Prochlorococcus marinus str. AS9601: one gene and its partner. The protein of the gene in region 2 binds, or shares a complex with, the protein of the main gene of each other region. Links are inferred from orthologs where the notes say so. Each region holds a gene or a part of one and is shown on either strand. Other genes may lie near its edges. The genes, in order: carB and carA.

Evidence for each region.
Region 1: the proteins of carA (region 2) and carB are in contact, whole or in part, in a solved structure (PDB 1KEE), measured with the Escherichia coli proteins. The link is inferred for Prochlorococcus marinus str. AS9601 from one-to-one orthologs.

What each region holds. Positions count from the first base shown.
Region 1 is NC_008816.1:903,196-914,297, forward strand. What follows is about bases 3,006-6,861. They hold carB (carbamoyl-phosphate synthase large subunit), read right to left. Parts: upstream 6,503-6,861; coding sequence 3,206-6,502; downstream 3,006-3,205. Other genes in these bases: A9601_RS14095 (DUF6447 family protein), read left to right, coding at 3,006-3,202; A9601_RS14105 (DUF3318 domain-containing protein), read left to right, coding at 6,610-6,861. Also shown: folP (dihydropteroate synthase), read right to left, coding at 1-250; tpiA (triose-phosphate isomerase), read right to left, coding at 234-959; A9601_RS14085 (RNA-binding S4 domain-containing protein), read right to left, coding at 1,012-1,188; A9601_RS14090 (ABC transporter ATP-binding protein), read left to right, coding at 1,307-2,950; more of A9601_RS14095, read left to right, coding at 2,984-3,005; more of A9601_RS14105, read left to right, coding at 6,862-7,248; rsfS (ribosome silencing factor), read left to right, coding at 7,238-7,582; A9601_RS14115 (CGLD27 family protein), read left to right, coding at 7,593-8,087; A9601_RS14120 (asparaginase), read left to right, coding at 8,088-9,053; cytochrome b6-f complex subunit PetP, read left to right, coding at 9,773-10,162; A9601_RS14135 (ABC transporter ATP-binding protein), read left to right, coding at 10,240-11,102. UniProt on the Escherichia coli protein: Large subunit of the glutamine-dependent carbamoyl phosphate synthetase (CPSase).
Region 2 is NC_008816.1:777,610-787,656, reverse strand. What follows is about bases 4,521-7,321. They hold carA (glutamine-hydrolyzing carbamoyl-phosphate synthase small subunit), read right to left. Parts: upstream 6,591-7,321; coding sequence 5,451-6,590; downstream 4,521-5,450. Other genes in these bases: trpD (anthranilate phosphoribosyltransferase), read right to left, coding at 6,605-7,321; A9601_RS18325 (STAS domain-containing protein), read right to left, coding at 5,024-5,386; A9601_RS13460 (ribonuclease III domain-containing protein), read right to left, coding at 4,629-5,027; rlmB (23S rRNA (guanosine(2251)-2'-O)-methyltransferase RlmB), read right to left, coding at 4,521-4,624. Outside these bases: A9601_RS13480 (DNA polymerase III subunit alpha), read right to left, coding at 1-1,691; Asp-tRNA(Asn)/Glu-tRNA(Gln) amidotransferase subunit GatA, read right to left, coding at 1,776-3,224; A9601_RS13470 (DUF1816 domain-containing protein), read right to left, coding at 3,255-3,491; more of rlmB, read right to left, coding at 3,617-4,520; more of trpD, read right to left, coding at 7,322-7,639; A9601_RS13445 (DUF3288 family protein), read right to left, coding at 7,673-7,969; A9601_RS13440 (ABC transporter ATP-binding protein), read left to right, coding at 8,050-9,795; peptide-methionine (S)-S-oxide reductase MsrA, read left to right, coding at 9,833-10,047. UniProt on the Escherichia coli protein: Small subunit of the glutamine-dependent carbamoyl phosphate synthetase (CPSase).

The DNA of each region.
Region 1 (11,102 bases), 130 kb from region 2 along the record:
ATGGGATCAATCTTTTAATTTCTATACTAGATCCTACTTCTTCAGCCCCAGGTCTCGTACTTTGAGCACCAAGATCAATAACATCAACACCATTGCTCAAGAAATGGTTTACTTGATCTAAAACTTTTTTTGAAGAGTTTAATTCCCCACCATCACTAAATGAATCAGGAGTTAAATTAATAACTCCCATTATTGAAGTTTTTTGGCCCCAGCCTTTTGGCCATGGATTTTTCTTATTGATAATTTGCAATTCTCGCAAAACTATTTGGATCTAATGAAGCCCCCCCAACTAAAACCCCATCTATGTCACTCATTGACATGATTTCGTCAATATTATTAGGTTTAACGGATCCTCCATATTGAATAATTACATCATCAAAACCAATTAATTTCCGAATCAAAGAACATATCTTATTAGCATCTTCTGCCTGACATGTTTTACCAGTGCCAATAGCCCATATTGGTTCATAGGCAACAATTAAATTAGATGGATCTGTGTTTTCTAATCCTTGTTCAACTTGTCTAGTAATAACTCTTACAGCTTCTCCTCTCTCTCTTTGTTCTAATGTTTCTCCTACACAAACTATTGGAGTAAGTCCACTTGATTGAGCAAAAACTGCTCTTTTATTAATTTGTTCATCACTTTCACTAAAATATTTCCTTGGTTCACTATGTCCAACGATTGCATATGAGACACCATGTTCAAGAAGCATTTTTGGTGATATTTCAGCAGTAAATGCTCCTTGATCTTCCCAATGAATATTTTGACTAGAAATATCTAAATAATCAAAATCAGAATGATTAGAAAAGGTTGAAATAGCAGTAAAAGGTGGAGCAATAACTACTTTACGATCTTCATTTATATCTTTTATTAAAGGTATAAACTCTTTTAAATAAGACTTAGCCTCAGCACAAGTCATGTGCATTTTCCAATTACCAGCAATAACAGATTTTCTCAAAATACTATCTCCAAGAAAATCATATTAATATATATTGAGTTTAATAGGCCAATTATTCAAAAAATAATTCATTTTTTAGAAATATAACTTTATCTCCCTTATTTAATTTTCTTCCTCTCCTAGTTTCTATTAAACCATTAACTTTGACAGAACCGGATTTAATAAAAATTTTTGCTTCTCCACCAGAAGAGACCAAATTTTTCCATTTTAAGAATTGATCTAATTTCATTGTTTTTTATACCCAAATATATTGATAAAGTAGGATAAATTATAAAATATATAATAACTTGAGATTAATACCACCAGTCAGACCATATTCGAATAGGTTTATTAGAGGTTTTATATGCATGCTTATTTATGTAGCATGTTGGCCCTTGTTAGCTTATTTTGCTGGAAACTTAATCCCCGCGATTGGATCTGGTGACCTAACAAAAGTAACTAACATAATAGTGAAGTCATTATTTGTATTTTTAGTTCAGAAAATTGCTCAATTTGGACAAGATGTATTCATAGCAAAACCATCTTTAGAAATTAGTGAAATAATGAGAGGAAATTTATTCAGCAAAATTCAAAAGATAGAGATGAATTCTGTTGAAAAGATTTCAGCCGGGGATATCACATATAGACTTACAGAAGATGCAGATAGAGTTAGCGAAGTTATTTATAAAACAGTGCAGGATACTATTCCGTGCATTTTACAATTGATAGCAGTTGTAATTTATATGTTTTATTTAGATTGGTCACTAACATTATCAACATCTGTTTTAGCACCATTGATTATTCTTTCAGTTAATAGTTTTGGAAGAAGAGTTTTATCCGCATCTGAAAAAAGTCAAGAATCAACAAGTAATCTAGCAAGTTTAATAGGTGAATCTATAAATGGAATGTCGACGATAAGGTCTTTTGCTGCAGAAAAATGGATTGAGAATAGATTTCATAAAAGATTAAGTACAAATAAAAAAGCAAAATATAAAACATTAAAATTACTCGCATTTCAACATCCAGTCGTAGGATTTGTTGAAGCATTTGGAATATTAGCAATATTAGGTTTAGGAGCAGCAAGAATAAATCTTGGACTTCTAACAAGTGAAGAATTTAGTAGTTTCTTTGCTGCAATATTGATGCTTATTGATCCAATAAGCCATGTTAGTACAAATTTTAATGATTATAAACAAACAGAAGCTTCAATAAAAAGGTTGAAAAACCTAACTCTAGAACCTAACGAAGATGATAAAGAAAATTTAAAAAGGATATCCAATCTTGAAGGCAAAATAAGTTTCAAGAAAGTTAATTTCGCTTACAAAAAAGATAATCAAGTTCTTAAAAATATCAATTTAGAAGTTAAGAAAGGGGAAGTCACAGCTTTCGTTGGAGCATCTGGAGCTGGTAAAAGTACAATGTTGGCTTTGATATTAAAATTTATATCTCCAAGTAGTGGAGACATTTTTATTGATGATATAAATCTCAAATTATTAAACACAAAAGATATTAGAAAAAACATTGCATTAGTACAACAACAGCCTTTTTTATTTTCAGGAAAAATTATTGATGTAATAAGAATGGGCAGATGTTATAGCAAAGAAGAGGTTATAGAATCAGCAAAAAAAGCAAACGCGCATAACTTTATTGAAAAGCTTCCTGAAAAATATGAAACTAAGATAACTGAAAGAGGATCAAATTTCTCAGGAGGTCAGATCCAGAGGATCGCAATTGCAAGAGCAATACTTGGAAACCCTTCAATTCTTCTTTTAGATGAGGCCACAAGTGCGTTAGATGCAGAATCAGAATCTGAAGTCCAAGAAGGATTAAATAGGGCTATGAAAGATAGAACAGTTATTGTAATTGCTCATAGATTAGCCACTACTCAGGAGGCAAATAAAATATTTGTTTTCGATAAAGGCGAAATTATTGAAGTTGGGAAACATTTTGATTTAATCAATAAACCAGGAATTTATAAAGAATTATGTGAAAAACAATTGATTAAAAAATAATAACCCTATTTTATTTATTAAAAAGGTAAGTCCATGAGCGAAAACACAAATGATTCTGCAAATCCAGTTTTAACCTTTGATGGGAAAAAATACTTAATAAATGAACTTTCTAATGAAATTAAAGAATCAATAAAAGTATTACAGATAGCCGAGACACAACTTAAAATGCATCAAGATACTCTCAAATTAATTTCTATAAGCCGAAACTCTTTAGCTAATCAATTAAGAGAAAAACTAAAAAATTTAAAGTAAATTTTAAAAATTATGGATTTCTTGAAGAGAATAAGAATCAATATTATTACATTGCAATGCTTTGATTGCTTTAATCGCTGCCTTTGCTCCAGGAATGGTTGTAAAAGTTGGAATATTATATTCTAAAGCAGCACGTCTTAAATAAGCGTCGTCATGTAGAGCCTGTGAGCCGATTGGAGTATTAATTATTAATTGAACAAGTCCAGAACGAATTAGATCCTCAATATTTGGTCTACCTTCGTGAACTTTTAGCACTTCTTCAACTTGAATGCCTAGATTAATCAAATATGCAGCTGTCCCTTTTGTTGCGATTAATTTAAATCCTAAAATCATCAATTCTCTAGCAACTTCCTCAAGAAGTTTTTTATCTAAATCATTTGTAGACAAAAAAGCCACTCCTTCTGAAGGCACACCATTTCCTGCAGCCAATTCCGACTTGGCATAAGCAATTCCAAAATCTTTAGCTAAGCCCATTACTTCTCCAGTAGATTTCATTTCAGGACCAAGTAATGTATCAGATCCAGGAAATCTTTTGAAAGGTAAAACAGCTTCTTTTACTGCCTGATATTTTGGGTAAAATTCTTGTGTGAAATTAACATCTTCTAATGTAAAACCTTGCATTAACTGGGTAGCTAATTTTGCAACTGGTTTACCTATGGCTTTTGAAACAAATGGGACTGTCCTTGATGCTCTTGGATTTGCTTCAAGAATAAATAATTTTTTTTCTTTGTTATTTGTATTCGTTACTGCAAATTGCAAATTAATTAAACCAACAACATTTAATCTTTGTGCAATTAATTTAGTCCATTTCTTTACATTTTCTATGGTGGATTTTGAAAGAGAAATGGATGGCAAACAACATGCTGAGTCTCCAGAATGAATTCCTGCCGGTTCAACATGTTCCATTAGACCAGCAATAACAACCGAACCCTCTGAATCGCACAAAGCATCAACATCTATCTCAATAGCATTATTCAAATATTGATCAAGAAGTATTGGATGATCAGGAGATACCTTAACTGCTTCAGAGATGTATCTAGATAATTCATTCTCATCTTTAACAATTTCCATTGCCCTTCCTCCTAAAACATAAGAAGGTCTTACAACCAAGGGGAACCCTATATTTTTTGCTACAACCGCCGCTTCTTTTTGATTATGTGCAATACCGTTTAAAGGTTGTCTAATAGCTAATTCTTTAAGTATTTTTGTAAATTCCTCTCTATCTTCTGCTAAATCGATAGATATTGGAGAAGTCCCAAGAATTTTTGATCCAGTTCTGAGCCCTTCATTAGATTTAAGCCATTCAGATAAAGGTAATGATAATTTCAGTGGGGTTTGGCCTCCAAATTGAACAATTAAACCATAAGGATTTTCAGCCTCTATTATGTTGAGCACATCTTCCAAAGTTACAGGCTCAAAATATAAAATATCGCTAGTATCATAATCTGTTGATACAGTTTCAGGGTTACTATTAACCATTATTGTTTTATAACCATTTGTGGAGGCTTGATATGATGCATGACAACAACAGTAATCAAATTCTATTCCCTGACCAATTCTGTTTGGACCTCCTCCTAGAATCATAATTTTTTTTGATTTACTATTTTCTGAAATCTCGCTATCAAAAGTTTGAGAATTAAAATTTATGAATGCCTCTTCGTAAGTTGAATAATGATAGGGAGTTGATGACGAGAATTCTGCTGAACAAGTATCAACATTCTTATAAATTGGAATTATATTAAGTTTTTTTCTATATCTTCTCACTTCAAAAAAATCAGAATTAGTTAACTTTGCTATCTGTTGATCTGAAAAGCCTAATTGTTTAGCATGTAACATCAAATCCCTATCTAGAGTATAAAGTTCCTTTTCTTTCAAAAATTCATTTTCAAAATTAAAGATATTACGTAATTTCTCGATAAACCATAAATCTATATTTGTAACTTCTTGAATATAAGAATTAGTTTTTCCAAGCTGCATAGCTTTCTTAACCATGAGAATTCTTTCAGATGTAGGGTTTCTTAAACTATTTTTAATGTGACTTTCATTTTTAAATTCATCTAGAGAATCACATTCCCATCCAAAAACACCGACTTCTAATGACCTTAATGCTTTCTGAAATGATTCTTCAAAAGAACGACCTATTGCCATTGACTCACCAACGGATTTCATGGCAGTGCTTAAAGTATTTGTAGAGCCTTTAAACTTTTCAAAGGCAAATCTTGGAATCTTAGTAACTACATAATCAATTGACGGCTCAAAACATGCAGGTGTTTTTTTTGTAATGTCATTAATAATCTCATCAAGTGTATAGCCAACAGATAATAAAGCTGCAATCTTAGCAATGGGAAATCCAGTTGCTTTACTTGCCAAAGCAGAGGATCTACTCACACGGGGATTCATTTCAATGACAATTACTTCTCCATTAGATGGATTTAGTGCAAATTGAATATTACTCCCTCCTGTTTCGACTCCTACCTCTCGAATAATTTTTAATGACAAATCCCTCAATCTCTGATACTCCTTATCTGTTAAAGTCTGTGCAGGAGCGACAGTAATAGAATCTCCAGTGTGGACTCCCATTGGGTCTAAATTTTCAATACTGCAAATTATTACTACATTGTCAGCAGTATCTCTCATTACCTCTAGTTCAAACTCCTTCCATCCAATAAGTGATTTTTCAATCAATATTTGATTACTTGGACTTTCCTCTAAACCTGATTTACACAACACAACAAATTCTTCAAGGTTAAAAGCGATTCCACCTCCTACACCACCTAATGTAAATGCAGGCCTTATTATAAGAGGATAGGAACTAATTTTTTTTGATACCTCCACAGCTTCATCCAAGTTAGATGCAATCCCAGACGGACAAACATTTACATTAATTTTCTCCATCGATTCTTTAAACAATTTTCTATCTTCAGCTTTATTAATAGCTCTTAAATCAGCACCAATTAATTCAACATTATTTTCTTTTAAAAAATCTGACTCTGATAATTTAACCGCAAGATTCAATGCGGTTTGACCTCCCATAGTAGGAAGAATCGCATCAGGTTTTTCTCTTAATATGATTTGAGAAACAATTTCAGGAGTCAATGGTTCTATATATGTTTTGCTCGCTATCTCAGGATCAGTCATTATTGATGCTGGATTTGAATTTATCAAGACAACTTCATAACCAGCATTTCTTAAAGCTTTGCAAGCTTGAGTACCAGAGTAATCAAATTCACATGCTTGTCCTATAACAATCGGGCCCGAACCTAGAATAAGAATTTTTTTAAGATCACCTCTTTGAGGCATAATTTAAACCTTCATTTATCTCATGCTACTTATAAATCATCAGATGTTAATCAAGTTACTTGAAAAGCAACATTTGTTTCTATAGTATTGAAAGAAATTAATTTTTTATGAGCGAACTTCAGCGACTTAAAAATTTGTTGCCTCCAGAGAATGAAAGTTGGGTATTTGTTGAAGCTGCTGCGGCTATAGACCCACCTCTAATAACACTTGAGGAGATAGGTCGTGACGAAGTAGAAATCCAAATAGATTTAGATGAATGGGATAATTTTGCTATTGACCACAGAAATCTATTATTTTGGCACGAGGTCGGGAAAATTCAAAATGACACAATTCCTAGAGATGGATGGGAAATGGCAGCTCTTGCCATAGGACTTGGTGGGGCGATAGGAGAGTTGTGGGTCCAAGATGGCTTACTTTTATTACTTGCGCTTGGTTTGTCAAGTTTTGCAGGGTATAGATTATATTTAAAAAATAATTCTGAAAAAAAACTTCAAGATGCTATTTATGCAGATGAAGTGGCTATAGATCTTGCTTGTAGATTTGGATACAGCATTCCAAATGCTTATAAGAGTCTTGGAGGAGCGTTAAAGGAATTAATAGATAAGACACGAAAAAAGAAAAAAAGGAGTTTCTTTGAAGATAGATTAGATGCCTTAAGAAAAAGTGCAGAGAAAGCAAGATCAGAATTATCTCAGCAGGAAGGTTCAGAAAAATCAGTTTCGAGTGAAAATGTTTATGGACAATAAAAGTTTGGTTTTAATGGCAGCTAAAGCATGTGATGAAAAAAAGGCAAAAGATATAAAGCTTATAAAAATTGACAAAGTATCATTTATCAGTGAGTGGATTTTGATTGCAGAAGGATTATCTGACGTACAAGTTAGATCTATAACTAGCTCTGTAGAGGGTGAGCTTAGAGAGAAGGCTAGAATTGAACCATTACGCAAAGAAGGGGTTAACGAAGCGAAATGGGCTTTACTCGATTATGGTGATTTGATTGTAAATATTTTTCAACCAGAGATAAGAAAATTTTATGACCTCGAATCATTCTGGAGTAATGGAGATAATCTTATATTTCCATAATTTTTATTTTATGAACGAATATAAATGTCCTGTCCCTATAGAGCAACAACCCTCAAATGAATTCATCGAATTATCAAAATCTAAAATTTTTTCTTGGCCAAAAACAAAAAAATCACTTATTCTTATTTTAATAAAGTTCTGGTTAGGAGCTTTCCTTCTATTTCTTGTAATTTCTTCAGGAAGTGTATATTTTAAAACATCTCTCTTAAAATATACTCTATTAAGTTTTTTTAGCAGCTTATCAATACCTCTTTTAATTTCAATAAGGTTATATTTAGGATGGAATCATATTTTTAAAAGATTAAGATCAGAAAAAGTTGAATACGAGGAATCGGGTTGGTATGACGGCCAAGTTTGGGAAAAACCATTAGTTTTAAAAGAAAAAGAATCACTTATTGCCTCAATTGAGGTAAAGCCTATTTTAAAAAATTTAATTCAAATTTTTTCTATTATTTCAGTCTTAGCTTTATCGGGAATTTTAATTTTTCAATACATTAATTTTTAAATGAGTTCTAATTTCAAAAACCTCTACACCTCTAACAATCCTCCTTTACAAGCAACCTTAATGAGAGGGTCAAATATTGAATCAATACATAAAATTCATGCTGTTATTACTGACAAAAAAGGGAGGGTTTTAATGTGTGCAGGAAATCCAGAATATAAAAGTTTCATAAGGTCAGCACTTAAACCCTTTCAAGCAATACCTTTCGTAAGTAGTGGAGCCGCATCAAATATAACTAATGAATCAAAATCAATTGCTTTAGCTTGCGGGTCACATAGTGGTTCAAAAATTCATGCAAGGGAAGCTTTCAAAATTTTATGGGAATATGACATTGACATTAATAACCTGAAATGTCCAAAAACTAAGATAAGTCCATTAGAACATAATTGTTCTGGTAAACATGCTGCTTTTTTAGCTACATGCAAAAAAATGAATTGGCCATTAGATAGTTATTTAAAAGGGGATCATCCACTTCAAATCGAAATATTTAGAATTGTTTCTGAATTACTTGGAATCCCGGCATCTGAAATAAGCGCAGAACGTGATGATTGTGGTGCCCCTACCCTTTATTTAAAACTAGTAGAGATGTCGAGGTTATATTCACTTCTAAGTAGTTCAGAAAATGCTGAATTAGAACAAATCAGTAGAGCTTTTACGTTAAATCCAACAATGATAAGTGACAACAATAAATTTGATACCGAAATAATCAAAGCTTCTCATGGGAAAGTTATAGGTAAAGGTGGTGCCGAAGGAATACAGTGTCTATGTAAGGTAAATGAAGGGATAGGATTAGCTTTAAAAGTAGAAGACGGTTCAAAAAGAGCAAAACACGCAGTTAGTTTACACATACTAAAACAGTTAGAGTGGATATCTGACTTAAGAATTCAAGACATCGAAGAAAAGGTGTTTAATTTTTCTGAAGGAGTGCGACTTGAAGTTAAAGGTAAATTAAAATTCCAAGAATCCTAAAAAACGGGAAAAATAACCCTTTCAGATGTATGCTATGTATATGACGCGGGGTAGAGCAGTCTGGTAGCTCGTCGGGCTCATAACCCGAAGGTCGGAAGTTCAAATCTCCCCCCCGCCACCATAGAGAGGCAGCTTCACGGCTGCTTTTTTAGTAATTGAAATAGTTAAAGCAATTATAAAAAATAAAAAAATAAAGGTTTTTACATCTTACTAAAATGAAAAATTAGCCTATTAGAAATCATTTGAGATCTTTTTGAATGGAGAATTTAAAGTCCAATCTAACTATTAGACCAATAATGATAAAAAGTATTCCAATGTATGAGTTAAAAGATAGATCCAAAATATAAAAATTAATTATCTAAATAAAGTTTAGCTCACAAATCATTTCTATTAAATACTCTAATAAAGAAGAATTTAAATAAATCTCAATGTTGAACATTTTCATCTTTAATTAGCAAATTAATAAAGTAGAGTATAACAATCAAATTCAGAAAAATAATATGCAGAATTTACTACAGCGTGATTTAGGTTCAAGCTTATTATCACTTGCTGTCATTTTAGGTTGGTTAGGACTGTTTTTTGTATTCTTGAGAGTATTAACAATTTCAATAAAAAGAATCCTTGAAACAATTTTCAAAAAATAATAATTATTGAAATAAATAAATAATTATGAGTTAATCGCATAATCCCTTTATCACTAAGTATAATAACCTAAAAAAATGTTAATTCTAGATAAGGTTAAGATAGGAAATTCTGTTCAAATTAACTTAGGCCTGTCAAAGGATAGGCTTACTAAAGAAACTATTGATGCAATAAATATTTCTTCATTGGGTAAGATAAGGGATTTCAGAATAACTGATGGTAAAGGTATTGGAGTTGTCTTGCAATTATCTAACGGAAAAGAGCAATGGTTTTTTGAAGATGAAATTGATCTTCTCGACGAAAATGGTAATGTAATTAAGAAAAATAATGATAAAAAAGAGAATAGTAATTTTCTATTCGATTTTTTTAAAAGATTAAATTATGAAAATAAAAATAAGGTAAGCGAGTTACTTAATCCAATTAACTTTTTAATCTGGCTGGTTGTATCTTTTAAAGATATTTTTTAATTCGTAAAAAAATTTTCTAAAATATAAATAATTTAATAATTTATCTAAATATAAAAATTTCAATAATTAGAATTTAAATGGTACAAAACATTATAGATGTAAGAAATTTATCTAAGTCATTTGATATCTCTACTAAAGAACCAGGCTTAAAAGGAACAATAAAACATTTTTTTAAAAGACAAACAAAAAGTATAAAAGTTATAAAAGATATTAGTTTTGAAATTAAAGAAGGAGAAATAGTAGGTTTTCTAGGCGCTAACGGAGCTGGTAAAACAACAATATTAAAAATGCTTTGTGGCTTAATTTATCCAAGTGAAGGTTCGATTTTAGTTTCAGGTCACTTACCTTTCAGAAGAAAAGAAAATTTCCTAAAGAAAATCACCTTAATAATGGGACAAAAGCAACAGCTTATTTGGGATCTTCCGCCAATTGAATCATTCTATTTGAATGCCTCCATATATGACTTAGATAAGTTCGAAGCTAAAAAGAGAATAAACAAACTATCAGAAATGCTTGAAATTGATGAAGAGATATTCATACCTGTTAGAAAACTTTCACTAGGTCAGCGAATGAAGTCAGAATTACTAGCAGCTTTGATACATGAACCTAATATTCTATTTTTGGACGAGCCGACACTTGGATTAGATATTAATGCACAGAGAAATTTAAGAAAATTCCTACAAAAATATAATAAGGAAACTAATGCAACAATATGCCTAACCAGTCATTACATGAAAGATATAACATCGCTATGCAAAAGAGTTATATGCGTGCACGAAGGGGCGATATCATATGATGGAAAACTTAACCTACTTTTAAAAAAACTATCTCCTGTTAAAGAAATATTAATAGTTTGTCGTTCCGAAAAAGATGCAACTAAATTAGAAAGCTCCGGATTTACTGTTAAAAATAAAATTAAGAATGAAATCACTATAAAAAT
Region 2 (10,047 bases):
AATAATCCAAGTGATTCGATATCATCCATAGAATATTGGGTTATTATTTGTCCTTCATTATTCCTTTGAAGAGGTACAAGTTCGTCGAGAGGATCTGATGCGATAACAACTCCAGCAGCATGAACTCCATATGTTTTATTAGTTCCTTCAATTCTCAAAGCCAAATCAACCCATTTTTTTATCCTATTATCATTAATATATTTGTCTCTAAACTCTTGGCTAGGAGAATTCTTATCAATCATTTCATTTAGTTTATAAGGTTTCCCTCTTACAACCGGTATTAACTTAGCCAATTTATCAGCCTCTCCATACGGAATATCTAGAACCCTTGCAACATCTTTTAAAACCGCCTTAGAGGTCATTTTATTGAAAGTAATTATTTGCGCAACTTTATCCTCTCCATAACGATTAGTAACATAATCAATAACTTCATTTCTCCTATCAATACAAAAGTCGGTATCAATATCTGGCATAGACTTTCTTGCTGGATTTAAAAATCTCTCAAATAACAATCCATGCTCGACAGGATCTATATTTGTGATTTGAAGTGCATAAGCTACTAGTGAACCCGCAGCAGAACCTCTACCTGGTCCTACTGGTATAGAGTTGTCTCTAGCAAATTTGATGTAGTCCCAAACAACCAAAAAATAATCTGGGAAACCCATATCTTTTATAATTTTTAATTCAGAAGTTAGTCTTTCTTTATATTTTTCATCAACTTCATCAAGATCATTTTTTTTAAGTCTTTTTAAAAGACCTTTATTAGATAATTGTTTAAGGAAAGAAAATGAATCTTTATCTTCATTAAGAGGAAATTTGGGCATTCTATAATTACCAAACAAATCAAATACCTCAACTTTTTGAGAAATTTCTACTGTATTATTCACTGCATCAATAATTGATTTATCATCAATATGATCTTTAAAAAGTTCAAGCATTTCATTTTCACTTTTAATATATTCTGTACCGGTATATCTCAATCTTTTTTCATCACTTATTAGTTTTCCAGTTAATACACAAAGTAAGGCATCATGAGCTTCAACATCCATACTTGATAAGTAATGGGCGTCGTTGGTGGCTATGACTTTTATTTGGTGCTTCTTCCCAATTTTTATTAATTCAACGTTAACAATTCTATCCTCAATAGAGCCGTGATCTTGTATTTCTAGATAAAAGTCATCTGCAAATAATTTTTTATACCAAAGAGCTATATCCTCTGCTACGTCTAACCTACCTTTTAAGATAGCCTGAGGTATCTCTCCACCAAGACAAGCTGTAGAGACTATTAGGCCATCACTATATTTGCTTAAAAGAGATTTATCAATACATGGCCTAGAAAAAATGCCTCGACCTCTCATCCCGTTTAGGTGACTAATTGTTGTCAACTTCACTAGATTCTTATAACCAGTATAATTTTTTGCTAGCACCACCAAATGATATCTTTTTTCTTTTTTTGGTTGAGGATCATCAATAGAACCATTAATAACGTACATTTCATTACCAATAATTGGCTTTATACCTTTCTCTTTACACTTCTTGACCAAATCAAGAACACCATACATAACTCCATGATCTGTGAGAGCAATAGAATCCATCCCAAGATCACAAGCTCTTTCTACAATTTTTGAAATTTGACTGGCACCATCAAGTAAGCTGTAGTCACTATGATTATGAAGCGGAACGAAAGCCATATTCAAATAATTTATATATATAAGATAGAGAAGATTTCTAAAAGATCTATAATTTGTGATTACAAATTAATTATTAATACAAATTTAAAATAAAGGTCTTTTCTTAATTACATGAGCATCAATTTCAAAGATATTTGCGGCATTCAATATTCTATCTTCCTCTAGTACATTGCCTATTAATTGCAGTCCTATAGGTAATCCTTTAGTATCAAAACCACAAGGAATACTGATTGCTGGGAGGCCTGCCAAATTAGCGGGAACAGTTAATAGATCAGATAAATACATTGAAAGTGGATCATTGACAAAATCTCCCTTCAAAAAAGCAGTGGTTGGGCAGGTTGGAGTTAATAAAACATCTACTTTCTTAAACGCATTATCAAAATCTTTTCTTATAAGCGTCCTTACTTTTTGTGCCTTCTTGTAATAGGCATCACTGTATCCGGCTGACAAAGCATAAGTACCTATCAAAATTCTTCTCTGTACCTCATCTCCAAAACCTTCAGCTCTACTTTTTGAAGTCATATCTATAAGATTTGAACCCTCATTCGATCTGTAGCCATATTTAACGCCATCATATCTAGCTAAATTTGCGGAGGCTTCAGATGGTGCAATGACATAATATGTCGCAATTCCATCGTTAAATCTAGGACATTCAACTTCGATAATTTCAGCACCTAAAGCTTGGAACCTATCAACTCCAGAAAGAACAGATTCCTTAACTTCTGGATTAAGCCCTGGGTGTTCAAAACACTCTTTAATGATTCCAATTTTTAAGCCCTTTATAGATTTATTTAGGTCAGTCAAATAATTTGGTACTGGCTTATCAAGACATGTTGAGTCAAAGGGGTCTTTACCAGATATTGAATGAAGAATTTCAGCTGCATCTGAAACAGTATTTGTAATTGGACCAATTTGATCAAGAGAGCTAGCAAATGCTACAAGTCCCCATCTGCTAACTCTGCCATAAGTAGGTTTAAGACCTACGACGCCACAAAAAGAAGCTGGTTGCCTTATTGATCCTCCTGTATCAGAACCTATAGCAGCTGCACAAAATCCAGCGGCAACTGAAGCAGCACTACCGCCTGAACTACCTCCTGGCACTCTATTAATATCCCAAGGATTTGAAGTAACTCCAAATACAGAAGTTTCCGTTGAACTACCCATTGCAAATTCGTCTAAATTTGTTTTTCCTAAACAAATTCCCCCTGAAGACCATAATTTACTAGAAGCTGTGGATTCATAAGGTGCAACAAAGTTTTTGAGCATATTACTCGCACAAGTTGTTGCAACTCCTTTGGTGCAAATATTATCCTTTATTGCTATTGGCATCCCTGCGAGAGGAGGAAGTTTTTCATTATTTTGAATTAATTTATCAATATCCTCTGCTTGCGCGATAGCATTATCTTTTGTAGTACAAATATATGAATTAATCTTAGAGTCCTTATGATCGATTTTTACAAAAAAATCATTAACTAATTCCTTAACAGAAGCATTATTGCTAGTAATTTCTTTTCTTAAAGAATTAAAGTTCATTCCTTGATTTATTTCTTAAATTAAAAATTATCAAACAGTAAGTGGTTCTTCTTTTTTGCAGCGAACTAAACTATGTTTAATGTTTTTAGACCCTTCATCAGAAAGATCATTAATAAAAGAAGGGATATTTTCTTTTAAACTACGTTTAGTAATAAATGGACCGAACCAGTAAGTACCACTAGGATGTTCCGTCTCAATTTTAGCCCACCAGGCTAACCCGAGTTTGTTTCCAAAGTTTCTAATCAATTTTTTTGGCCAATTAGCCATCAATTCTTGTTAAATTCTATACAATTTTGTAGCGAAAATTCAATAAATTTTTATTAAACATATAAATATACGGAAACAACAACATTTTAGAGGGCTTTAAAAACAATGATTATTAACAAATAAATTTATATACTTGTCAAGTGAAATAGTGATATAGCGGCCGCTACAGATGCATTTAAACTTGAAGTCTTACCTCTAAGGGGAATACTTAATAGAAAATCGCATTTTTTTTGAGTAAGTAAAGAAATACCTTTTTCTTCTGAACCGACTATAACTACCAAAGGGGCTTTTTCAAGAAAATTTGAGATAGATAATTGGCCATCTCCAGATAGGCCAACAACAATAAAACCATTTTTCTTAAGTTCCTCAAGTGCTCTATTTAGGTTTACAACTCTACTTACTTGCACGTGTTCTAAGGCTCCTGCAGCCACTTTAGCTACTGTTCCTGTCAATCCAGCGGATCTTCTCTGAGGAATGATGATGCCCTTGCAATCAAATGCTTCCGCTGATCTAATGATCGCACCAACATTATGCGGATCAGTAATACCATCCAATGCAAGTATTATGGGATTTGCGCAGTTGTGTCTAGAAAAATCGATTAATTGTTCTAGGGATATTGTTCTAGAACATGCCAACTGTAATGCGATGCCTTGATGTGAAGCACCATAAGTTAATTGCGAAAGCCTGTTCCAAGAAACTTCTTCAATAAGCACTCCTTTTGATTTAAGATCCTTAAGCAAAATATAGAATTTATCTGAAGAAAAGATTTCCGATGTACACCAAATCCTATTAATTGCTCTTTCACTACTAAGAGCCTCATAAACCGAATGTTTGCCCCATATCCAATCATCAAAATTTTTCTTGTTATTAAACTCTTGATTAATATCAGGATTTTTATTATGAAGACCTATATTAGATTTAAATGTTGGCTTTTTTCTTTTTAAAGATGAAAAAGTACTATCCTTTTCATTTTTATTTAAATTTTCAACATTCTTATATTTATCAGAATTGTTCGATAATCTATCAATTTTTTCAGAACGATTTTTATTTTTTGGGTAATAACCAAAATCTGAGTTTTTTTTGTATTCTTTATTATTTTTTCCTGGGAATTTTTTTTTAGAGGAGTTTTTCATAGATTCAATCTATTTTTAATTCTAAATATTCAAAAAGTTTTGATAGCCTTTGAGGATCTTTTAAAAATAGCCAGCCAATAAGAGTTTCAAAACCAGTTGCTCTAGAGTATATGGTAGGGTCTGAAGACTTTGGATATCTCTTTGTTTTATTTCTAGCACGCCTAATTAGATCCACTTCATTTGAATTTAATAAATGTTCAATTTGACTTAATGATTTTGACTGAGATTTTGCTTTGACTTCGTTTACTACTGATAAATGGAGATCTTTAGACTTTAAAGGAAAATGAACATGCTTTAGTCTTTGGTGAAGCTCCCATACAGAATCTCCAAGCCAAGCAAGTTGAATAACACCTATATCATCGGGAGATCCATATGGAACCAAGTTTTGAATCCAATAATTCAATTTTTCAAATAATTTAATGCATCTTCAAGGCTTGACTTCAAATTAAGAAAATCCCCTAGACGAACAAGTTTAATCGTTTGGGCCACTCTCGAATTGCCAACGACTGAGAACCCATGCTTAGATTTTTTGCAATCTTTTGCAGTCTGAACAAGTGCTCCAAGACCCGAAGAATCTAAAAAATCTATTTTTGTAAGATCAATAACGAATGGAAGCTCATTTTTTAAATTATTAGTAACAAAAGTCTTGAATTGTTTTTCTGAGAAAGCATCAAGTTGGCCTTTAAAGGAAAAAACAATAATGTTTGTTTTTACCTCAAGGTTTCCTCTTAAAGAAACCGTTAACTTCTGGAAATCTTCTATGATCTAATCCCTCCAAAAAATTAATGTATCAAATGTAATTATCAAATCAAAAGAAAACAATATGTCAACATCTTTCTAACATTAGAGAAACAAATTTTTTAAATAAATAATCTGAATCATGTGGGCCAGGTCCTGCTTCTGGATGATATTGCACACTAAATATTGGCTTATTATTAACTTCTAGGCCAGCCACAGTATTATCGTTAAGGTTGTAATGGGTTATTCTAACTAAATTCTTTGGTAGAGAATTAGGATCAATAGCAAAACCGTGGTTCTGACTAGTTATCTCTATCTTGTTATTTTGACCACAAGGGTGATTTAAACCACGATGGCCAAAAGATAATTTATAAGTTGAGCCACCTAGTGCTAATCCAAATATTTGGTGGCCAAGGCATATACCAAACATAGGAATTTCACCATATTCTATGAGTGATTTTGCTAGGTCTATACCTTCAGAAACAGTAGAAGGATCGCCTGGACCATTTGAGAAAAATATACCATCCGGCTTGTTAGACAGGACATCATTTAGAGAAGATCGAGAAGGTAAAACCAAAACTTCACAACCATGGGATACGAGTCTATTTAAAATTGAATTTTTAATTCCAAAATCAATTGCCACTATTTTTAACTTTTTAGAAGATTCATCATATCTTTTTCTTAAATCAAAAACTGTTTGTGTATGACTATTCCATAAATATTGTTGCTTTGTTGAAACAACTTTTGATAAATTTAATCCCTCCATCTTTGGTGTATCCTGAATTATCTTTAAACAACTTTCATCAGTTTTATCTAGAGAGGTAATAACTCCATTCATTGCGCCAGTAGATCTTAAAATCTTAACAAGAGCCCTTGTATCAATTCCGTATAGACCAATGATATTTTTCTCCACTAACCATTGATTAAAATTCTTTTTAGATCTCCAATTGCTGTTATTAGATGAAAAATTTCTAACAATTATACCTTTGATATTAATATTGGATTCTGAATCTTCAAAATTAATACCAGTATTTCCAATCTCTGGATAAGTAAACGTTAAAATTTGTCCATAATAACTAGGATCAGTAATAACTTCCTGATATCCGGTCATTCCCGTATTAAAAACTATTTCACCAACTGCAGTACCAGAAGCACCAAAAAAGAATCCCGGAAATACAATACCATTACTTAAAACTAATTTCGCGTTTTTCTTATATGGATTAATCATCAATTTGAAACTAATTAATTTGTTTGTAAATAATTTTTTAAAAGTAAAAACTTTTTCCAAGGATCTCCTTGATTTATAGAAAATAAAGCTTTATTAAATCCTTCATTCAAATCATCCTCAATTCCTGCTGCCCAAAGCACTAAAGCAGAATTCAAGGCAACTACATTAATATGAGATATTTGTCCGGAACCATTTAAGACACTCTTTAATATTTCTTCGTTAGATTCTTGATCAGAAACCACAAGCTTTTCGTTAGCAATATTTTCATGATTAAAATTTGAAATATTTATTTTTGAAAATCGTAATTCTCCATTCTCAACAAGAACTAATTTATTTTCTCCTTGAAGAGAAGCTTCATCAAGGCCGCCAGAACCATATACGACTATTGCTCTATTCATCCCCATTTTTAAAAGCGCTCTCCCCATAGGTTCTAAAAGATCCTCAGAAGCAACACCCAAAACTTGCGCATTGGGTCTTAAAGGGTTTACCAATGGTCCAAGTTGATTAAATACTGTCCTTATTCCAAGAGTCTTTCTTAAAGGAGCTAGTTTTATTAACGATTTATGCCAAACAGGTGCAAACAAAAAAGTTATTCCAATTTCACTTACAGCTGTGATTACTTTTTCTAATGAACAATTTAAATCCAAACCAAGATTCAACAAAACATCGGCAGAGCCAACTTTGCCACTAGCACTTTTATTTCCGTGTTTTGCAATTTTTACTCCACAAGATGCAGCTACAAATGCTACTGCAGTTGAAATATTAAATGTATTTGCTCCATCCCCTCCAGTTCCACAGGTATCTACTAAATACAAATTTGGTCTTGCTACTGGCAATTTGCAAACATTTAAGAGTTCCTCAGCCATAGAACTTAGTTCTACACCCGTAGAGCTCTTAGCTCTCAAAGCACTCAAAAAAGCTCCTGTTTCTACATCTGAAATTTCATCATTAAGCCATCTTTGCATTAAGGATCTAGAAGTTAATTCATCAAGGTTCCTTCCCTCCAATAAATTATTTAGGATTTGAGAGTTTGAAAGATTAGAGGACATTTATTTATGGAAGAAAAATTATGAAGATAAAATTCAATTTGAGGTATCAAAACCTGAGCCAACTAAATCTTTATTTGTATTAGAAGGCCTGAAGTTTTTTGACCAAATAATTTTTGTTTTTGAAAAAAGTTCATCTTTAGTGATCTTCCAAAAATTTAAAATTTTTTCAATATCGTTTTTAATTTCAATTTCTCCTGGGAAATTGGTATAACGATTTATTAATCTAGCTAAATTTATAAAGTCGAGATCATCTGGTGTTTCTTGAGTTATAAGGGAATCTATAATGTTTTTATCGGTTTCATGTAATGGATGAGTTTGATCGTTACCCATAAATAAATACTGAATCATTTATAAAATTAGCTCACATATTCAAAAATGAAACATTATCTTAATCATATCGGCAAAATAAAATGAAAAATTTAAAGATAAAAGTTATAACTAAATACCTAAGACCTTACAAAAAAGAATTCTTATATGGAGCTTTAGCTCTCTTAATCGTAAATATACTAAGTGTTGTTATACCCTTAGAAGTAAAAAATATAATTGACCAATTACAAAATGGGTTCTCTTCGGATTTTGTTATTTCTAAATCTTTATGGTTAATATTTTTAGCAACTTGTATGGGTTTAATAAGATTATTATCTAGACAGATTGTCTTCGGAATAGGTAGAAAAGTAGAAGTAAATCTTCGACAAAAACTATTTGACCATTTACTTATTCAAGATCCTGAATGGATACAAAAAAAAGGTAGTGGAGACATTATTAGTAGAGCTACAAGTGATGTAGAAAACATAAGAAGACTTTTGGGGTTTACAGTTTTAAGCTTGTGCAACATTGTCTTAGCTTATTCATTCACTATTCCTTCAATGTTTTCGATTAATAAAACATTAACAATATCAGCTTTAATGATTTTCCCATTAATCCTTGGAATTGTAAGTCTATTTGGCGGCAGAATGGTTAATCAAAGAAAAGCTCAACAAGAATCATTATCAAAACTTAGTGATCTAATACAAGAAGACTTATCTGGCATAAGCGCCATTAAAATTTATGCCCAAGAGAATGCAGAGAAAAAAGAATTTAGCATATATAATAATGACTATCGAAATTCAGCGATCAAACTTGCAAGAACAGCGAGTACCCTATTCCCCTTATTACAAGGGATTTCCTCAATTTCTTTATTAATTTTATTATCATTAGGAACTTTTCAATTAGAGAGTGGATTTATCTCTATAGGTGGTTTAGTAGCTTTAATTCTTTACGTAGAAAGACTTGTCTTCCCAACTGCATTATTAGGTTTTACCTTAAATACTTTTCAACTTGGTCAAGTAAGTTTAGATCGTGTTGAAGAAATCTTTCAGAATAACCCAAATATTGTAGATAGAGAAGAAACTAAATTTTTAAAAAGAAAGATTAAAGGATTATTAGAAGCAAAAAATTTAACGATAAAGTATCCAGGATCAAAATTTAATTCATTAAATAGTCTCAATTTTAAAATTTATCCTGGAGAACTTATTGCAATAGTTGGCCCAGTAGGCTGTGGAAAGACAACACTAGCAAAGTCACTAGGACGGACTATTGAAATACCAGACAATCAATTATTTTTAGATGAAATTGATGTAAAAACTTTAAAATTAAGCGATCTTAGAAAAAATATTTCAATCGTTCCTCAAGAAGCATTCTTATTCACTTCTACAATCTCAGAAAACCTAAGTTTTGGAGAACCCAAAGCTTCTAAATATTTAGTTAAAGAAAGTGCAACAAAAGCTGGATTAATTGATGATATCAATAGTTTTCCACAAAGGTTTAAAACTATTGTTGGTGAAAGAGGTATTACATTAAGTGGTGGACAAAGGCAAAGAACTGCACTAGGAAGATCACTACTTGTTGATTCTCCTATTGTTGTTCTTGATGATGCTTTAGCGAGCGTAGATAATAAAACTGCAGCAAGAATAATAGATGAAATGAGTAATAGAAGTAATAAAACAATCATAATGATTAGTCACCAACTTTCTGTTGCAGCTACCTGTGATAGGGTTTTAGTGATGGATAAAGGAGAAATAATACAAGAAGGGACTCATAAAGATTTAGTAAAAGTAAATGGACTATATAAACAACTTTGGGATAGAGAACTAGCCACCAGAATTGTTAAGAGCTAAAAGTAATTTTTTTTCTTATAATAAATAGATTTAAATTATGTTTAAATTCTTGAAAAACATCATGAATAATGAGGAGGTAAATTTAACTAATGATGCTTATTCATTACATAGAATATTAAAAACAGATATCAAAAAAGATCCTAACTTAGAAGAAGATGAAATAATTTTTGGATGTGGTTGTTTCTGGGGTGCTGAAAAATGTTTTTGGAAACTTCCTGGAGTTATCACAACTTCTGTAGGTTATGCTGGAGG